Regions from separate parts of the Rhizobium sp. RHZ01 genome, predicted to be linked through region 3. Evidence: riboswitches for the same ligand, from Rfam matches in the RefSeq annotation. Region 3 holds a riboswitch; each other region holds the start of a gene.
The links. A riboswitch is a leader RNA that binds a small molecule or an ion and turns the genes downstream of it on or off. The one in region 3 is predicted to bind thiamine pyrophosphate.

Region 1 (6,271 bases), on a different contig from region 3:
GTGGCGCTGCTCGCTTCGGTGGCGCGCAGCAAGCCGCCCGAGACCATGTTGACGGTAATGCCTGATGGGCCCAGCTCTGCGGCCGCCGTGCGGGTCAACGACAGAAGCGCACCCTTGGCAGCCGTGTAATCATGGTAGGGCACCACAGGGTTCTGGAAGAGATTGGTGCCGATCGTGATGATCCGCCCAAAACCGGCGGAAGCCATGACCGGGCGGGTGGCCTGGATCAGGTTCAACGCCCCCTTCACGGCCGTATCGAGCTGGGATGTCATTTCACCCCAGGTCAATTGGTCGAGCTTCGATCGGGCGTCTCCGTTGAAGCTGAAGTCGGTCAAGGCATTGTGCACGACTGTCGTCGGCGCACCGAGTGTATCCTTGACCTCGGCCACCATGCGCTTGACGGCATGGCTGTCGCGGACATCCGCCTGGAAGGCCCGGGCACGATCACCCAACGACGCGGCAAGCGCCTCGGCCTCGGTGCGGCTGTTGCGGTAGTTGATTGCGACCTTCGCGCCTTGGCGGGCAAAGGCAGCAGCGATGGCGGCGCCGAGGCCACGTCCGGCCCCGGTGATGATGACGGTCTGCTCGCTGATTGCCAATGTCATCTCGAATGTCCTTCTTTCAACTTCCAAAGCTCATGAAAATGCTGAACCGGCCCGTGCCCGGAACCGACAGAAAGCGTATCCGCCTGCGCGACGGCATGGGCGAGGTAGCTTTTCGCATCCGCCACTGCCTCGGGCAGCGTCGCCCCCTTCGCGAGCTCGGCGGCAAGCGCGCTCGATAGCGTACAGCCGGTGCCATGCGTGTTCGCCGTCGGTATCCGGAGCCCCTCGAACCAGCTCAACCCCTCGGCTGTCGCCAGGACATCAGGGCTCTCCTGGCTCGGCAGATGACCGCCCTTGACCAGCACCGCCTCCGGGCCAAGAGCACGCAGGCTTTGCGCCTGCTCAGCCATGTCCGCGCGGGTATCGGCCGTCGGTCCATGCAGGAGTGCTGCGGCTTCCGGCAGATTGGGAGTAAGCAGCGTCGCAAGCGGCAGCAGCCGTCGGGTGAGGACGTCGACCGCGGACAGATCGAGGAGGCTGGCCCCGCCCTTGGCGACCATGACAGGATCAAGAACGATCGGAATGCCCTTGTGGGGTTCGATCGCATCGGCGACAGCGTCGGCGATTTCGGCATTGGCAATCATGCCGATCTTGATTGCATCAACGCGGACATCGGCAAACACTGCCTTGATCTGGTCGGCGACGAAGGCAGCCGGAACCAGATGGACCCCGCAAACGCCCTGTGTGTTTTGCGCCGTCAGCGCGGTCAGCACCGCCATGCCGTAGACACCGCGGGCAGAGAATGCCTTCAGGTCCGCCTGGATTCCGGCGCCGCCGGAAGGATCGGATCCGGCAATGGAGAGAACGTTTCGGATCATCGGTGAACCTTTCTGATGTTTTCCGCGATCTCGCGAGCCGCCGCCTCAGGGTCACGCGTGCCGCATATCGCAGAGACCACGGCAAGACCGTCAGCCCCAGCAGCAAAGACATCCCCGACATGAGCCGCCTTCAGCCCGCCGATTGCGACCGCGGGAACGGGGCAGGCGCGCACAAGGCGGGCAAGGCCAGCAAAACCGGTCGGCTCCTTGTGATCCGCCTTCGTCGATGTCGCAAAGACCGGGCCGATACCCGCGTAGTCGACGATTGCCGGATCGACCCCCGCGGCCAGCGCCTCGGTCTCAACGGAGAGGCCAAGGATCATATCGTCTCCAATCCGCGCGCGGGCAGTTGGCGCATCCATGTCCTCTTGCCCGATGTGCAGACCGTCAGCACCAATTGCGACGGCAGCCTCCACGTCATCGTTGACGATGAGCAAGGCACCGGTGCCAGACAAAGCCGCCTTGAGCGCCCGACCTGTTTCGATCATCAGGGGTGTATCGGCATGCTTGTCGCGCAGCTGGACAACGCTCGCTCCGCCAGCAACAGCCGCCCGCGCGGTCTCCACCATGCCGAAGCCGGCACAAAGACCGGAATCGAGGACAAGATAAAGTGAAAGGTCGATGGTCCTCATGCGAAACGCACCCTTGCATGGCGATCGAGGAGCGGGGCGTCAAGCGCTGCAAGCGCATCGAGAAACGCCGGAGAAAACGAACCCGGGCCGTCCGCGCTGCTGGCTGCCATCTCGCCGGCAACAGCAAAGGTCGTAAGCGCTGCAACCGTTGCCTCGAACGGCGCGGCAGGCCGGATCGCCGTGAATGCTCCGACGAGGCAGGTCAGTGCGCAGCCGAGCGCGGTCACCTTGGGCATCAAGGCCGACCCGCCTTCAATCCAGGCAGCTCGTTCACCGTCGGTGACGAAATCGACGACGCCGGTTACCGCGACCGTCGCACCGTGTGTCCTCGCAAGCAGCCTGGCGGATTCCTCTGCCTGTTCGACCCCGTCACGACTGTCCACCCCCTGGCCCCGACTTTCGCCACCGGCAAGGGCGATGATCTCGGAGGCGTTGCCACGAATGATGGTTGGACCGAGTTCCAGCAGCCGATCAACGGCCGCCCGGCGGAATAAGGTGGCATAATGGGCAACCGGATCGAGAACCCATGGCTTGCCGGACTGGCTGGCGGCGAGGGCTGCCGCCTCCATGCCGCGCAACCAGGATGACGACAGTGTGCCGATGTTGATTGTCAGTGCGCCTGCGATCGCCGCAAACTCGCCAGCCTCTTCTTCCGCATGCACCATGGCGGGAGACGCGCCAGCGGCCAGAAGCACATTGGCTGCGATATTCATGGCAACGAAGTTGGTGATGCAGTGCACGAGCGGCGGTTGCGCGCGCAACTCGCTGAGCAGTATTCCCGGTAAGGTCTGATCTTGCATGGTGCGCCTTTCGATCGGGGAGAAAGGCGCGGGGACTGACGCAGGAGGCGAAACGTCCCGAGCGACTCCCTCCGCCGGCATTATCCGGTTCAGGTTCAAAGGGTACTTCTCAGCCCATCCTTCGAGGGGCGCCCCTGTCTCTCATTGCCTTCTTCTCGCAGAGAAGCACGCGCCTGTCATCCATAAAATGGACATCGCCAGGTGAACCCGGAGAAGGCCCCGCAGCAGGAGCGCGGCACCCTTCCGGCCTTCTGGCGGTTGCATCACTCATCCGATAGCGCGCCATAATACAGCTGACGGAAGGACTTGGATTTCCCCCTGCAAACTGCTCACTTCTGGATTGCGGTGAGCAACCCGTTACGGATTCCGGCGCCGCTTTTCTTTGTCCGAACCATGGCACTTTCCAAATGTTCGGCGGTTAATAGCCGGCAGTTGCAAGCATTGTTGGATGGCAGCCGACACAGCGATCGTGTTGCATTTACTTATTTTTGTTTACTTTCCAGGGATTGTGTCAAATGGCATACTCCCGCTCGCTGGGTAAAGGCGAGTTCCATGGGCGTCCGACGATTTTCGGTTCTGACCTACTCGACTGCTTGATTACACGCGGCCAATAGGCCGGCAAGACAATGCCGATGCAATCGTCCAACTCGGTTGGCGACCGAAGGGAGGTCTTGATGCGAACACCTCATGCTGCAGTCTCTGTATCGCTTCCTGCCGTGTGTGTTCTCCTATCTGCTACCATAACAACATTCTCGCCCACTCCTGCTCGGGCCCAGTTCGTCTGCGAAAACACGACAGGCTCGGGAGACGGTGCGGCTGCCGGTGGTGTCAATGACGTCGCCTGCGGAACCAATGCGACAGCGGGGGGCGCCGCGGGAGCAAACTCCGCTTTCGGTTTCCGAAGCAGCGCGACAGGCGGAGCCGCCACTGCCCTCGGCACAACGACCAATGCCTCCGGTGCATCATCGGTGGCAGTTGGGCAAAATTCTCAGGCGACAAACAGGGGCGCGGTCGCGGTTGGTTTGGCCAGCAACGCCTCCGGATTCAACAGCACAGCCATCGGGGAAAATAGCAGAGCTGCCGACGCTGGCGCGACTGCCCTGGGGGTTGACAGCAATGCGCAGAGTGTGGACAGCACGGCCGTTGGTGTTCGAAGCCTGACGACGGGTGCCGGTGCGACTGCCATTGGGGTCGGCAGTCAGGGCACCAGTGTTGATACCTTGGCTGCTGGCGTTAGAAGCGTTGCCAGTGCTGGCGGCGCAGTCGCGCTCGGAGGTGACAGCATTGCAAGTGGCGGCAATAGCACTGCGGTTGGTAATAGGAGTTCGTCCTCCGGCAATCAGGCAACAGCGATTGGATTTAACAGCAGTGCCCAGGGCCAAAATAGTCTTGCCCTGGGGACCGGCTCAGTGTCATCAGGGCAGAATTCAGTGGCGCTCGGAGCTGGTTCGACGGATGGTGGTATCGCCAATGTCGTCTCCGTCGGGGCGCCGGCCGCCGAGCGAAAGATCGTCAACGTCGCGCCCGGCACGATTTCAGCGACCTCGACGGATGCGATCAATGGCTCCCAGCTGTACGCCACAAATCAGAATGTCGCCCAGAACACGAACGAACTTGCCGATCACGAGACGCGCATCACGAACAATACCAACGTTCTCAACCTCCATACGACTGAGATCGCCGGCCTCGATACGCGTGTAACCGCAAATACAAACGCCATCGATTCCCTGGACAATCGCGTCAGCAGCCTCGAATCCAGCATGTCGCCGATGAATGGACGCATCGACAAGGCCTACGAGGGCACGGCGATGGCGCTGGCGATGGGTGGGGGAACCCTTCCGAATGACAAGAACTTTGCGGTGTCCATCAATTGGGGCACGTTCGAAGGCGAGAACGCTTTCGCTGGCAGCGCTTACGCGCGGATTACAGAGAATCTGCTGATCCATGGCGGCGTCGGCGTAGGGGCGAGCGAAGGTACTTTCGGTGGGACCGCGGGGTTGACATTCACGTGGTGATCGTCCGAGCGCTACAGCCGTTCGGTTCGCGCGAGCCGAGATCCCAAACGATGCATTTGCCGTTCAAATTTATCGTCGCGGCGCTGGCAGTCCTTTGCGTAGAGGCCGGCCTTGAAAGCCCCGTTCGCGCCGAAATCAAGAAATCCCCGAAGGAAGATGTTTCAAGAGCACCGCGTCCGGCAGATATCGATCGAAATGGCGTTCTTATCCTTGTGCGAAACACGCTTCTTGCCCTCGACCAGGCGAACAAGACTGGCAACTACACCGTTCTGCGGGAACTCGGCTCGCCGGGCTTTCAGGCCAATAATTCCGCGCAACTTGCAGAGATCTTTGCCTCGCAACGAAAACAGGGATACGACCTGAGTGGCCTTGCGGTCATCGAGCCGCAACTAACTGTGCTTCCGCAGATCGAGCCAGACGGCAAGTTGCATATGGCGGGGTTCTTTCCGTCGGTGCCAATCCAGGTGCATTTCGAGCTACTCTATGCGCCTGTCGATCGTCAGTGGAAGCTCTTCGGGATATCAGTGAACTTTGATGAAAGTGGCCCGGCCGCACCCGCAACAACCGACAATCGGGCCCAAAAGCCGGACGTTCCGGTGAAGCTTCCCGACCCGCCGACGCCTGCGGTCAGACCGAAAGCACCTTCTTCAGATTCGGGCCTTTGAGACGTCGACCTCGACGTCGTTGGGTTCCGGCTCCTGCACGGAAATGAGGTCTGATCGATACGCCGGGCCATCAGATCCGCTCCAAGCTGCTGGCCAAGTGAACTCCCGTCGGTGCGCAAGGTCCAGGGTCGCGCCTGTGACAAGCTGGACAGATGATATGTCGGGGCCTAGTGTTCTGAAATGTTGGGATGTCGTCTTCTTCTCTTCGGTTTGATCTTGCTGTTCGGATGGACAGCAGGCGCGCAGCAGATGCCCTGTCCCTTTGAATATCCAGACACGCCGGTCAACCGGTCTCGCGGGGTGGTCGGCTGCTTGCTGCAGTGCGATCAGAAGCTCACTTGTCCAGGCCAGCAGGCGATCGAGCCACAAAAGCTCCCTTCGGCGCAGGCTCCCGGCAATGCGGTCAATGCGAGTGGAACTTGTCCGGAGGGGAAAAACTGGGATTCGAGAAGGAAAACTTGCGTCGCGTGCGCCGCGGGGGCGGCGTGGGATGCCAAGCGCTCGACCTGTTCCTGTGGGACCGGCCGGTTCGTTGATCCGAAGACAAAGCGCTGCGTCAGTTGTCCCGAGAATTGGGGTTGGGAAAAGGGGAGGTGCCTGTGCACTCGCAGCTTGAAATCAACCTTGGCGGGAAAGTCCTGCTCGCCCAAGCAGCCGGTCTGCAGGACCGACAGCGTTTGGGATGCCGAAAACAAGCATTGTGTGGCAGTGAAGCTCCGGAAACCGAAGGCGTAGC
Region 2 (6,271 bases), on a different contig from region 3:
AACTTTGCCTTCCTGGCCGAAGGCACGTGCATGATCGCGCGCGAGTTCGATGCGCTGCGCAGAGTTCGGGTGGCTGGAGAGGAAGTCGAGGCTCTGATCCGCCTCAGGATCGACCGACATGAAACGACTATAGGCGGCCATGGAGTCCAGGAACCGCGCAGCGGCATAGGGATCATAGCCTGCTTCACCAAGCATACGGACGCCGATCACGTCGGCCTGCAATTCCTGCTGCCGCGAGAAAGCAGCCAATCGGAGCTTGCCGCGCGCCAGAGCCTGCTTGCCGGCAATATCGCTCGACAGCACCTCGGCAACGACGCGGCTGGCGATGACTTCCGCCTCCTCGCGCTTCTGCCGTTCGATGCCGTGGTTTGCCGTAACGTGGCCCATCTCATGCGAGAGAACGGCAGCGACCTCGGATGCATCGTTGGCGAGCGCCAGCAGACCGCGTGTCACATAGAGATAACCGCCCGGCAGAGCGAATGCGTTGATAGCCGGGGAGTTCAGGATGGTGATGCGATAGGACTGGCTCGGGTTCTCGGAGACGGCTGTCAGCGCGCCCGTGATCCGGGCGACCAGGCGCTCGGTCTTTGCGTCCTTGTACTCGCCTCCATAGCTCGCAACGATGCGCGGATGTTCGCGCGCACCCATGGCCGCGCGCGGATCGTTCTTCTGGACTTCATCGACGATCTGCGGATTGGAGGACGGCGCAACGCTTGGCTGATAGGACTGCTCGAGAATGGACTGACAACCGTACAGCGCCATGCTCGTCGCACAGACGACCGAGGCTCGTCGCACCAGACGGCACGCAGACGAGAGCACATCACTGGAAGGCGCGGGGAATTTCCACGTCGGCATACTGTCCAGTCTGGCTCTCCAAGTCATCTTGCGTGTCAACCGGTCCGCTTCCGCGACCCGGCCGGTCTCATCGTGATTCAACAGGCGTCCGTCCCCGCTCTTGCACTGCACAATCGGGGACACAAGTCTTTGCTGTAACTGATTTCCGCATCGGTTGCATAGCGAGACTCTAAGTAAATGTGGCGCCGTTGTATTTTAGCAAGCCTAACGTGCTTTGAGTTTCCTCGGTCGCCTCAAATTATGGCGAAAGTGCCGTTGCGACTGCCAGATTCGTCAACTGCGGAGAAATTGCGTCAATCCTGGATGGTCCGCTCGGCCCAGAAATTCGTCAATTGGAGCCGCCACGACAATCCTGCCGTCTTCAAGGAAAAGACCGAAGTCTGCGATGCGTTTGACCTCGTCCGGATCGTGCGAGACGACGACGACGGTATTGCCGGTTTCACGATGCATGTCGAGCAGCAGCGCCGCCATTCCGTTTCGCAGACCGGGGTCGAGGGCCGCGAAGGGCTCGTCCAGCAGCAGCACCGGCCGGTTGCGAACAAGCGCGCGTGCAAAGGCTACCCGCTGCCGTTCCCCGCCGGAGAGCGTCCCTGGCATCCGCCGCTCGAAACCGGCGAGCCCCACCTTTTCAAGCGAAGACGAGATGGTTCGGCAATCTGCGGTCGTGAGTTTCAACGACGGGCTAATGCCAAGGCCGATGTTGGTAAAGATATCGAGGTGCGCGAACAGATTGTTGTCCTGGAAGACCAGGGAGACCGGCCGCTGCGCCGGGTAAACCTCGGTCACATCTTTTCCGGCGATCAGGATCCGCCCCTTGAGAGCCGTGTCGAAGCCGGCAAGCAGATTGAGGAAGGTTGACTTGCCGGCCCCGGACGTCCCCGTCACGGCAATCACGGCACCGGTGGGAAGCCGGCAATCAAACTGAAAATTCTGATTGCCGAGCTGAAGACCGACCTGCTGCATCTCGATCGCGAACTCAGGATCAACCATGGACGGCAACCTCTCGGCGCGCTGGGCCCATCGTACCGGCGATCGTGAGCAACAGGCAGACGACACCAAGGATCAACGCCAGCCCATCGGCATCGTTCGTCCGATAGCTGCCCATGCGGCTATAGACGAGCCATGGCAGGGTGACGAAGCTGTCCGAACCGAACAGCGCAACCGCGCCCAGATCGCCGAGCGACAGCGCCATCGCGAACGAAAATGCCGTAAGCATCGGCTTGAACAGTGCCGGCGTGTCGATGAGGCGCAGCCGTGCCCAACCTGTGACACCGAGGCTCGCCGCAAGCTTCTGCGTCCGATGCTTGTGGACGATGAAAGCCGGTTCAAGGACGCGCATCACAAAGGGCAGCGACATCAACGCGTTGATGGCGACAATCAGCACCGGAGCGACGGCGCTCACATTACCGAGATTTCTCAAGGCAAGGAACCAGCCAGTCGCAAGGACGATTGGCGGCACGAGCAACACCAGCGACGACGCGCCGCCCAAGGCGGCAAAAAGAAACCTCCTGCCGAAGGCTCCTGAACCCTGGAGAAGCGCCGCGCGGCGCGCGCTCACCAATGTCATCGAAATCAGCAAAGCGAGAGCAGCCGCCGAAATCGAAATAACCAGACTGGTCGCAGCCGATTGCCAGAAGATGGGCTCGCGCAAGAGCTTCATCAGATCGGACCGCAGGCCGGCCAGGACCACGGACATTAAAGGGAGCGCTAGAAACAGCGTGGCAAGCAGCAGGACGCCACCATCCACAAGCCGCGCGCCCGGCAGTCGCCCATCCGGACGCCTGACAGGCTTGCCAACTGTCATGCCCTCATCCTCCGGAGCGGGAAGAAGCGACAGCGCCCCGAGGATCATTGATGTAAGTACGATCTGAAGCAGGGAAAGCGTAACGGCCCGGCCAGGGTCGAAATCGAAGCGCAGGGACTGATAGATGGCAACCTCGACCGTCGTTGCCGCAGGGCCACCACCCAACATCAGCACAAGCGTGAAGCTCGTGGCGCACAGCATGAAAATCAGGCCGGCGATACCGGGGACGACCGAGCGCAGGACCGGCCATTCGATGAAGCGAAAAGTCGAGCCGGAGCGCATGCCCAAGCCACTCGCCATCAGCCAATATTCCGATGGCACACGGTCCAGTGCGGCCAGCATCAGGCGGGCCGCCAGTGGCATGTTGAAGAAGACATGCGCCAGCAGGATCCCCGAGAGCCCGTATATGCTGACCGGTTCCGCCAGGCCGAACTCAAGCAGCGCCGAGTTCATGATGCCCTGCCGCCCCCAGATACCAATCAATCCGAGCGCCCCAATCAGAACAGGAAGCCCCATCGGCACGGCCATCAGCCTGATAATCCAGATACGGCCGGGGAAATGCCGTTGACGCGCCAGGGCTTGCGCGACCGGAATGGCAAAAACGATGGAGAGCGCGGTGGAGAGCACGGCCTGCAACAGCGTGAAACACAATATCCGCAGGATGTACGGTTCAAACACGGTCGCAAGAATCGACGAACCGCCGCTCGAGAGAAGCAAAGCAAGGACCGCAAGGCCGACGAAAGCGATAATGCCGGCGAGGCTCGCGGCCCCGCCGAGCATCGCCCGTCGCATCTCGGCCTTGGTCAAAAGCATCAGTTCATGCTCATGGCAGCCAGCCACTCGTCGATCCAGGCTTTGCGATTCTCGGCAACTTCGTCCGAGCTCATCAGAAAGGTCTTTGACGGATTCACGAGCTTGCCGAACGCATCCGGCAGTGGTTGCGATGTCGCGGAAACCGGCATCATCCAGTTGTTGGTCGGAATGGTGTCCTGGAAGCCCGGGGTCACCATGAATTTCAGGAAATCGCGCGCAAGTTCCTTGTCAGGCGCATTCTTCAGCAGTCCGGCCACTTCGATCTGTATGTAATGGCCCTCTGAAAATGCAGCCGCCTGGTAGCGGTCCGTATTCTCCGCGACCATGTGATAGGCAGGCGACGTCGTGTAGGAAAGCACCATCGGTGCTTCCCCCTTGGTGAACAGCCCATAGGCCTCTGACCAACCGGGCGTTACCGTCAACACCCGCTTCTTGAGTTTTGCCCAGGCCTCCGGCGCCTTGTCGCCGTAGACGGATTTTACCCATAACAGGAGACCGAGCCCGGGCGTCGAGGTGCGTGGGTCCTCGATGACGATCTTCTGCGAAGGGTCGCCTTCGACCAGATCCTTCATGCTTTGCGGAGGGTTCTTGATCGTCTGCGTGTCGTAGATGACAGCGAAGTGGCCATAGTCGTACGGCACGAATACATCGTCCTTGTAGCCGCCCGGCACCTTGAGCCCGCCGACATCGATGCCGCTCGCATCGAACAGGCCGGTCGCCTTCGCTTCCGTGGTCAGGTTGGTGTCCAGGCCAAGCACGACATCTGCCTTCGTGCCGGCGCCTTCGAGCTTAAGACGCGACAGCAGTGCCACACCATCCGCCACGCTGACGAAACTGACGTTGCAGCCGCAGGTCTTCTCGAACGCTTCCTTGACCTTCGGCCCCGGACCCCATTCGGATGTGAAGCTTTCATAGGTGTAGACGGTAAGCGTCTTGCCTGCCGCCTGTGCACCGGCGCCGGCCAGGCCGGTAGTCGCGATGAAGATCGTGGCAAGCAACGAACGGCTCGGGAATTTGAATTTGAACATGGCACCTCTCCTCTGGTTTGCTTGAAGGGGAAAAGGGCGGTGCCAGATGTCACGCGTCTAATCCCTCCGCCGGTGTTAGCCGGATCAGGTTCCGCGGGTTGGCTTTCAGCCTCTCAGCCGCGCGCCTTATGGCACGGGCACCCCGTTAGAGCGCTTGAGATGTATCGCCACGCTTGGCGTCTTGCAAGAGGCGGCCTTAGGCCGCCATCGGCATTTACTCGGCGGCTTCGGCCCTTGCCGCCGGCCGCACCTCTACCACGCGGGGCAACTGCGTCGGTTTCAGCATCAAGGCGGCACAAAGGCCGATGAGAGCGATCGCGCAGGATGCCATGAAAAGCGGCGTGAACGCGCTGGCATAGGCGTCGGCGACGGCTTGACGCGCCTGTTCCGGCAACGCCGCCAGCATCCTTGGCGTCAGTTGCTCGATATCGGTCACGCCGGGAATTGAGAGTCCGGTCTTGCCGAGCTGCGAGCCGATGATCGCGCCATAAATGGAGATGGCGATCGATGCGCCGCCCATGCGCGACAGCGTCACCGATCCCGTTGCGGCGCCGACGTCGCGCGCCGGAGCGGCATTCTGGACGCCGATGACCGGGACCTGCTGTGCAAGGCCGACGCCGAAGCCGTGGAGAGCCATCACCGCCCCGATCACCATGACCGGTGTTCCGACATGAACCTGAGTGAGCAGCGCAAACGCGATGGCACTGCAGGTCAGGCTTGCGATCGCGAAGGGCTTGTAGCGCCCGGTGATGGAGATGATGCGACCGGCCGACAGCGACCCGCAGACGATGCCGCCGGTCAGAAGAATGAAGAACGCTCCGGCCGCCGATGGCGAGAGGCCGGTCGTCGTCTGCAGGAACAACGCGAAATAATTGACCATGCCGATGCCGATCGCGCCGCTCATGATCGACATGATGAGCAACAGGCTGAATGTCGAATTGCGAAACAGTGACAGGGGAACGATCGGCTCGGCGGCGCGTCGCTCGACGAAGATCCAACCGATGGCCGCCGCTACACCGAGCGCCATGATCGCCAGGCTTTGAGGAGCAACAAGCGAGCCGAAAACCTGAGAGCCATCGGCGGCAAGAACGATGCTAGCCGTCGTCAAGGCGAGCAGCAGGGCGCCGGCGTAATCGACCTTCGGACGGCGGTTGGGCTTCCGGTAGGGCAGCATCAAGGCCAGACCGACAAGGACGACGAAACCGATCGGAACATTGACGAGGAAGATCGAGCGCCAGCCGAAGAGATCGCTCATTGCCCCGCCAAGGACGGGTCCGATAGCGCCCGACGCCATCAGAACGAGGCTGGAATAGCTCTGGTAACGCGCCCGTTCGCGCGGTTCGAAGAGGTCGGCGTTGACGGCGAAGATCGACACCATGATGCCGCCGCCGCCAAGCCCCTGCAGCACGCGGGCCGCAATCAGCGTGTTCATGGATACCGCCAGTCCGCAAACGGCGGAACCGACCGTGAAGATCATGATCGCGGCCATCATCACATACTTGCGGCCGAAGAGGTCACCGAGCTTGCCGTAAAGCGGCATCACCGCGCTCACGGCGAGAAGATAGGCGGAGCCGACCCAGCTGAACCGCTCGAGGTGGCCGAACTCGCCGACGATCGTCGGCAAAGCCGTTGCGACGATCTGGTTGTCGAGTGTCGCCATGAACATGGCTGCCATCAGGAAAAGGAAGAGGATGAACCGCCGGCGGTGATCCGTCACAAGCGGCGCTGCGGCAATTTGAGTATCCATGAAGCGTCGTTCCAAATTGGAGAG
Region 3 (6,271 bases):
CAGCCGTTCCGGAAACCGATCCGGAGCTGGAGCGCACGCGCAAGCGCCAGATCCTGCAGGGCGACGTGCCGAGCCCGCTCAACCCACCGAGCGGCTGCCGCTTCCACTCGCGCTGCCCGATCGCCATGGACGTGTGCAGCAAGGTCGTGCCGGAATGGAAGGAAGCCAAGCCTGGCCATCTCGTCGCCTGCCACGCTGTCAACTCAGGACAGACTGCATGACGCTGAAGGTCGCGATCATCGCTGACGATTTGACCGGCGCGCTCGACACGGGAACCCCCTTTGTCGACGCCGGACTTTCCGTCGCTGTCGCGATCGACGTCAGTGCCATATCGGAAACGCTTGCGACCGGTTGCGAGGTCGTGGTGGTCAACACGGCTTCGAGAGCTCTCCCGGAGGAGGAAGCGGCAGGAAGGGTCAGCGCTGCGGCGAAGGCCCTTCTTGCCGCCTCGCCTCAAATCGTTCTGAAAAAGATCGACTCCCGGCTCAAGGGGAACGTTGCAGCGGAAAGCGTAGCTTTGGCTACCGTCTTCGGTCACGAGACAATCGTGGTGGCACCGGCCATTCCCGATCAGGACCGTTTGACCCACAACGGTCACGTCGTCGGTCGTGGTGTCGACAAGCCGCTGCCGATTGCCGAGCTTTTCGATGCAAGTGGTGGAACCGAAGTGCTGGTCCGCGATGCCGAAACGGACAGCGATCTCGACCAAGTGGTTGAGGCACGCGATTGGAAGAGGGCCCTTGCTGTCGGCGCCCGCGGTATCGGAGCTGCACTTGCCCGCAAGATCGGACAGTCGAACAGGACAAGCAACGCTTTTGCCGCATCGAGCCGGACCGTCTTTGCCTTCGGCTCCCGCGACCCGATCACAACAGCACAAATGGCCAGGCTGGAGGGTACCGGCTGCCTCGCCGCTGCCATCGATGCATCCATGGGAGCAGTGCCTTCCGACGCACAAATTGGCTTGCCGTTACTCGTCCGCTGTACTGGCGAAATCAGCGGCGAAGCCGTGGCAGTTGCCGACCGCTTCGCAAAAGGCGTAAAATCCATCATAGAGATGACGCGCCCGGACATGCTGATGGTCGGCGGTGGCGATACGGCACTGGCAGTTTTTCGCGAGCTCGGCATTCGGGTTCTGAGGCCGCAGGGCGAAATCGAGGCGGGTATTCCGTGGTTCGACGTCGTAACGGCAGACGGCCTGCGTCTGCGCTGCGCGGTGAAGTCCGGGGGCTTCGGTAATTCGGATAGTTTGGTAAGACTGATCGCGCAGAATCAGGCGGCATAGGACATGCCGACGGGGAGAGTGAAGGTGGACGAAGCAAACGGTGTACCGGCGAATGCGCAAGCGGCGCCTGCGGCAAAGCCGGAGCGCGGCAAGGCCGTCAAGCTGGTCGATCGCGTCTTCGACCAGTTGCAGGAGCGTATCCGCTCGGGAAACTATCCGCCGGATTCGCGGCTTCCCGGTGAGCATGAGCTTGCATCGATGCTCGGCGTGTCGCGTCCGATCGTGCGCGACGCCTTGGCACGGTTGCGCGATCAAGGCATCGTCTATGCCCGTCAGGGAGCCGGCACCTTCGTCAGCGCCCACGGTTCGCCGACGACGCAGCTTTCCTATTCGCCGGTCAAGACGATCGCCGATATCCAGCGCTGCTACGAGTTTCGACTGACGATCGAGCCTGCCGCCGCCTACTTTGCTGCCAAGCGCCGTGACGAAGCGGCGATCCAGAGGATTGCCGCAGCGCTCGCCGATCTGCGCGAGGCGACCAGCCACCAGCTCCATCGCACCGACGCCGACTTCACCTTCCATCGGGCCGTCACCGAAGCCGCCAACAACCACTATTACACAGCCTCGATCGATGCCCTGAAGGCCCACATCGCCGTCGGCATGCACCTTCACGGCCTATCGCTGCTTGGTCCGCGTCAGGGCCTCGAGCAGGTCTACGAGGAGCACAACAAGATCTACCTCGCCATCGTCGAAGGACGTGCGGAAGACGCGCGGGCTTTGATGAAGGCGCATCTTGAGGGTTCGCAGAGCCGCCTCTTCGAAGGCCGCGCTCTGGACCTTTCCATGTAGTTGCGGCAGTCGGCTTGACAGCTTTGCTGCTCTGGCTCTAACCTTTTGACATTCACCAGGGGGGTCCCGGCAAGGGGCTGAGATACTGCTATCGTGCGCAGTGACCCGTTGAACCTGATCCAGTTCATACTGGCGTAGGGACGGTGCAAGCGCTCGAAAGCATTGGATTCACGCGTGGAATCCGTGCCGGCGTCTTTTCATCATTCCGGCTGAGGACTGGGTCTCCAAACTTAAAACTTGGAGCCTCAAACCATGAATATTGCCGCAAAGACCATCACCCCGACCGTTACAACAGGCCCCCTACCGGCCTCTCGGAAAATCTACATCCCTGGGGACATTCACCCCGATGTCCGCGTGCCGATGCGCGAAATCAGCGTCCACCCGACATCGGGCGAGCCACCGGTCACGGTCTATGATTCCTCCGGCATCTATACGGTCGAAGGCGCTGACATCAGCATCGAGCAGGGGCTTCCGGAACTGCGCCGCAGCTGGGTGCTCGCGCGCGGCGACGTCGAAGCCTATCGGGGTCGCCAGGTGCGCCCCGAGGATAACGGCTTTGCCAGCGGCGAGCGGCTGACGCCGGAATTTCCTGCCAAGCGCCAACCGCTCCGCGCCAAGGACGGCAAGGCCGTGACCCAGCTCGCCTATGCGCGCGCCGGTATCATCACGCCCGAGATGGAGTTCATCGCCATCCGCGAAAATCTCGGCCGCAAGGCTAAGGCCGAGGCAATTGTGCGCGACGGTGAGAGCTTCGGCGCCCATATTCCCGATCACGTCACCCCGGAATTCGTCCGACAGGAAGTCGCCGCCGGCCGCGCCATCATCCCCGCCAACATCAACCACCCGGAAGCCGAGCCGATGATCATCGGCCGGAACTTCCTGGTGAAGATCAACGCCAATATCGGCAACTCCGCCGTCACCTCCTCGATGGCCGAAGAGGTCGAGAAGATGGTCTGGGCCGCGCGCTGGGGCGCCGACACCGTGATGGATCTCTCCACCGGCCGCAACATCCACAACATCCGCGAATGGATCATCCGCAACTCGCCGCTGCCGATCGGCACCGTGCCGCTCTATCAGGCGCTGGAGAAGGTCGAGGGTATCGCCGAGAACCTGACCTGGGAGGTCTATCGCGATACGCTCATCGAGCAGGCGGAGCAGGGCGTCGACTATTTCACGATCCATGCCGGCGTGCGGCTTCACTACATCCCACTTACGGTCAACCGCGTCACCGGCATCGTTTCACGCGGCGGCTCTATCATGGCCAAGTGGTGTCTTCATCACCATCGCGAAAGCTTCCTTTACGAGCATTTCGAGGAGATCTGCGACATCTGCCGCGCCTATGACGTCTCCTTCTCGCTCGGCGACGGCCTGCGTCCGGGTTCGATTGCCGACGCCAACGACGCCGCACAATTCGCCGAGCTGGAGACCCTCGGCGAACTGACGAAGATCGCCTGGGCCAAGGACTGCCAAGTCATGATCGAGGGCCCGGGCCATGTCCCGATGCACAAGATCAAGGAAAACATGGACAAGCAGCTCGCCGTCTGCGGCGAGGCGCCTTTCTACACGCTGGGACCACTGACGACAGATATCGCCCCGGGCTATGACCACATCACTTCGGGCATCGGTGCTGCGATGATTGGCTGGTTCGGTACGGCGATGCTCTGCTACGTCACCCCGAAGGAGCATCTGGGTCTCCCCGACCGCAACGACGTGAAGACCGGCGTCATCACCTACAAGATCGCCGCCCACGCCGCCGATCTCGCCAAGGGTCACCCGGCAGCTCAATCGCGCGATGATGCGCTGTCGCGCGCCCGCTTCGAATTCCGATGGGAGGATCAATTCAACCTGTCGCTCGATCCGGAGACGGCCCGCAGCTTCCACGACGAGACGCTGCCGAAGGAAGCGCACAAGGTGGCGCACTTCTGCTCCATGTGTGGCCCGAAGTTCTGCTCGATGCGGATTTCGCACGACATCCGCGCTGAAGCGCAGAAAGAAGGGCTCGACGCCATGGCGGCGAAATACCGCGAGGGTGGCGATCTCTATATGCCGATCGATACCATCCAAGAGTCGCGTGACTGAGATGCATGTCCTCGTCAAAGGGGCCGGCGTTGCCGGCCTCACGGTCGCGCACGAACTCACTCTTCGAAGTGCTGACGTCACCGTTATGGATCCGAATCCAGATTTCGGCCAGGCAGCATCATGGCTCGCGGGCGGCATGCTGGCACCGTGGTGTGAGCGTGAAGGCGCGGACGAAGCCGTCTTGCTGAGTGGCCGCGGTGCCATCGATCGGTGGGACATGATGCTGCCCGGCGAGGTACACCGAAACGGCACGCTGGTCGTTGCCCCCGCGCGCGATCAGGGTGAACTCGATCGCTTTGCCAGCCGCACCAGCGGCCATGAATGGCTGGGCGAGGAGCAGATCGGCCCATTGGAGCCGGCTCTCGCAGGCCGCTTCAGGCGTGCTCTGTTCTTCCCGCTGGAAGGACATCTCGATCCGAGACGAGTGCTGGGTCTGCTGCGAGAAAAGCTCGCCGCTCGACATGTTGCATTCATCGACCAAGTGGCCGAGACCACCGGCTACGACGACATCGTCGATTGCACGGGCGCAGCACGCATTGGGCAAACGAGTGGGCTTCGCGGCGTGCGCGGCGAAATGCTCTATCTACACACGCCCGAGGTCGACCTCGCCAGACCCGTTCGCCTGCTGCATCCGCGCTTCCCCGTCTATATCGTTCCGCGTGGAAATGGCCTGTTCATGGTGGGCGCCACCATGATCGAGACCGAGTTCGCCGGTCCCATCTCGGCGCGTTCGATGATGGAACTGCTGAACGCCGCCTACGCTGTGCATCCCGCCTTTGCGGACGCTACCGTTATCGAAACCGGCGCGGGCATCCGGCCGGCATTCGCCGACAATTTTCCACGCGTGACCCGCGAGGCCGAGGCGGTCGTGCTCAACGGCCTCTATCGCCACGGCTTCCTGCTGGCGCCTACCATGGCGCAGGAAGCTGTGGACCTTGTCTTCTCCAGAACCGAACCAGGAGGAAATTGCCGATGAAACTGATCGTCAACGGCGAGTATCACGACCTCGCTGCGCCAACCTTGTCCGAACTGCTGACGCTGATGGAATACGAAGGCGACTGGCTGGCGACCGCCGTCAACGGCGAAATCGTCCACCGTGAGGACCGCGCCGACCACGCGCTCAACGACAACGACCGGATCGAAATCCTGTCGCCGATGCAGGGAGGCTGACCATGCTGACGCTCTACGACACCGTAGTCTCCTCCCGCCTGCTTCTCGGCACCGCACGGTATCCTTCACCTGCGACCCTCGCGGAGGCCGTCAAGCGATCGGGAACGGAGATCGTCACCGTCTCGCTCCGCCGCGAGACCGCGGGCGGACGGAGCGGCAGTGCCTTCTTCGAGATGATACGGGCATTCGGCGTTCGAGTTCTGCCGAACACGGCTGGCTGCCATGGCGTCTCCGAGGCCGTGCTGACAGCCAAGATGGCGCGCGAACTCTTCGGCACCAGTTGGATCAAGCTGGAGGTAATCGGCAATCACGATACGCTTCAGCCTGATGTTTTCGGCTTGGTGGAAGCCGCCCGCATCCTTTCCGCCGAGGGCTTTGAGGTCTTTCCCTACACGACCGACGACCTCGTGGTGGCCGAGAAGCTGCTCGAAGCGGGTTGCCGGGTATTGATGCCATGGTGCGCCCCGATCGGCAGTGCGGCGGGACCGCTCAACCTCTCGGCGTTGCGTTCGATGCGCGCACATTTCCCCGACATTCCGCTCATCGTTGATGCCGGCATCGGGCGGCCATCACATGCGGCGACCGTCATGGAGCTCGGCTTCGATGCCGTCCTCTTGAACACCGCTGTCGCCGGTGCCGGCAACCCGGCTACCATGGCGGGCGCGTTTGCCAAGGCGATCGAGTCCGGCCGCGAGGCTTTCGGTGCGGGCATGCTCGAACCGCGCGATGTCGCGGTTCCCTCGACACCCATCATCGGAAAGGCCGTATTTGCATGATGCTAGATCCCTTCTATCTCATCGTCGATAGCGCCGAATGGATCGCACGGCTGGTGCCGCTCGGCGTCAAGCTCGTGCAGCTCAGGATCAAGGATAAAGAGACGGCCGAGCTGCGCACCGAAATCCGAACCGCGAAGGCGATTTGCGCTAAGCATGGCTGTCAGCTCATCATCAA

Region 1: it holds a riboswitch for thiamine pyrophosphate, as region 3 does, so the genes downstream of both, thiM (hydroxyethylthiazole kinase) here and thiC (phosphomethylpyrimidine synthase ThiC) in region 3, are expected to answer to the same signal.
Region 2: it holds a riboswitch for thiamine pyrophosphate, as region 3 does, so the genes downstream of both, thiB (thiamine ABC transporter substrate binding subunit) here and thiC (phosphomethylpyrimidine synthase ThiC) in region 3, are expected to answer to the same signal.

The regions. Positions count from the first base shown of each region.
Region 1 covers NZ_JACUZZ010000015.1:57,609-63,879, reverse strand. The annotation lists gene IB248_RS16795 (3-oxoacyl-ACP reductase) at 1-605, opposite strand, end outside; gene thiD (bifunctional hydroxymethylpyrimidine kinase/phosphomethylpyrimidine kinase) at 602-1,423, opposite strand; gene thiE (thiamine phosphate synthase) at 1,420-2,055, opposite strand; gene thiM (hydroxyethylthiazole kinase) at 2,052-2,855, opposite strand; TPP riboswitch at 2,905-3,001, opposite strand; gene IB248_RS16775 (YadA-like family protein) at 3,983-4,870, shown strand; gene IB248_RS16770 (hypothetical protein) at 4,921-5,535, shown strand.
Region 2 covers NZ_JACUZZ010000014.1:127,975-134,245, reverse strand. The annotation lists gene IB248_RS16395 (M48 family metalloprotease) at 1-882, opposite strand, end outside; gene IB248_RS16390 (ATP-binding cassette domain-containing protein) at 1,129-1,845, opposite strand; gene thiP (thiamine/thiamine pyrophosphate ABC transporter permease ThiP) at 1,838-3,472, opposite strand; gene thiB (thiamine ABC transporter substrate binding subunit) at 3,472-4,500, opposite strand; TPP riboswitch at 4,545-4,655, opposite strand; gene IB248_RS16375 (MDR family MFS transporter) at 4,715-6,247, opposite strand.
Region 3 covers NZ_JACUZZ010000043.1:15,960-22,230, forward strand. The annotation lists gene IB248_RS28965 (oligopeptide/dipeptide ABC transporter ATP-binding protein) at 1-221, shown strand, start outside; gene IB248_RS28970 (four-carbon acid sugar kinase family protein) at 218-1,282, shown strand; gene IB248_RS28975 (FadR/GntR family transcriptional regulator) at 1,286-2,071, shown strand; TPP riboswitch at 2,119-2,230, shown strand; gene thiC (phosphomethylpyrimidine synthase ThiC) at 2,324-4,150, shown strand; gene thiO (glycine oxidase ThiO) at 4,152-5,126, shown strand; gene thiS (sulfur carrier protein ThiS) at 5,123-5,320, shown strand; gene IB248_RS28995 (thiazole synthase) at 5,323-6,096, shown strand; gene IB248_RS29000 (thiamine phosphate synthase) at 6,093-6,271, shown strand, end outside.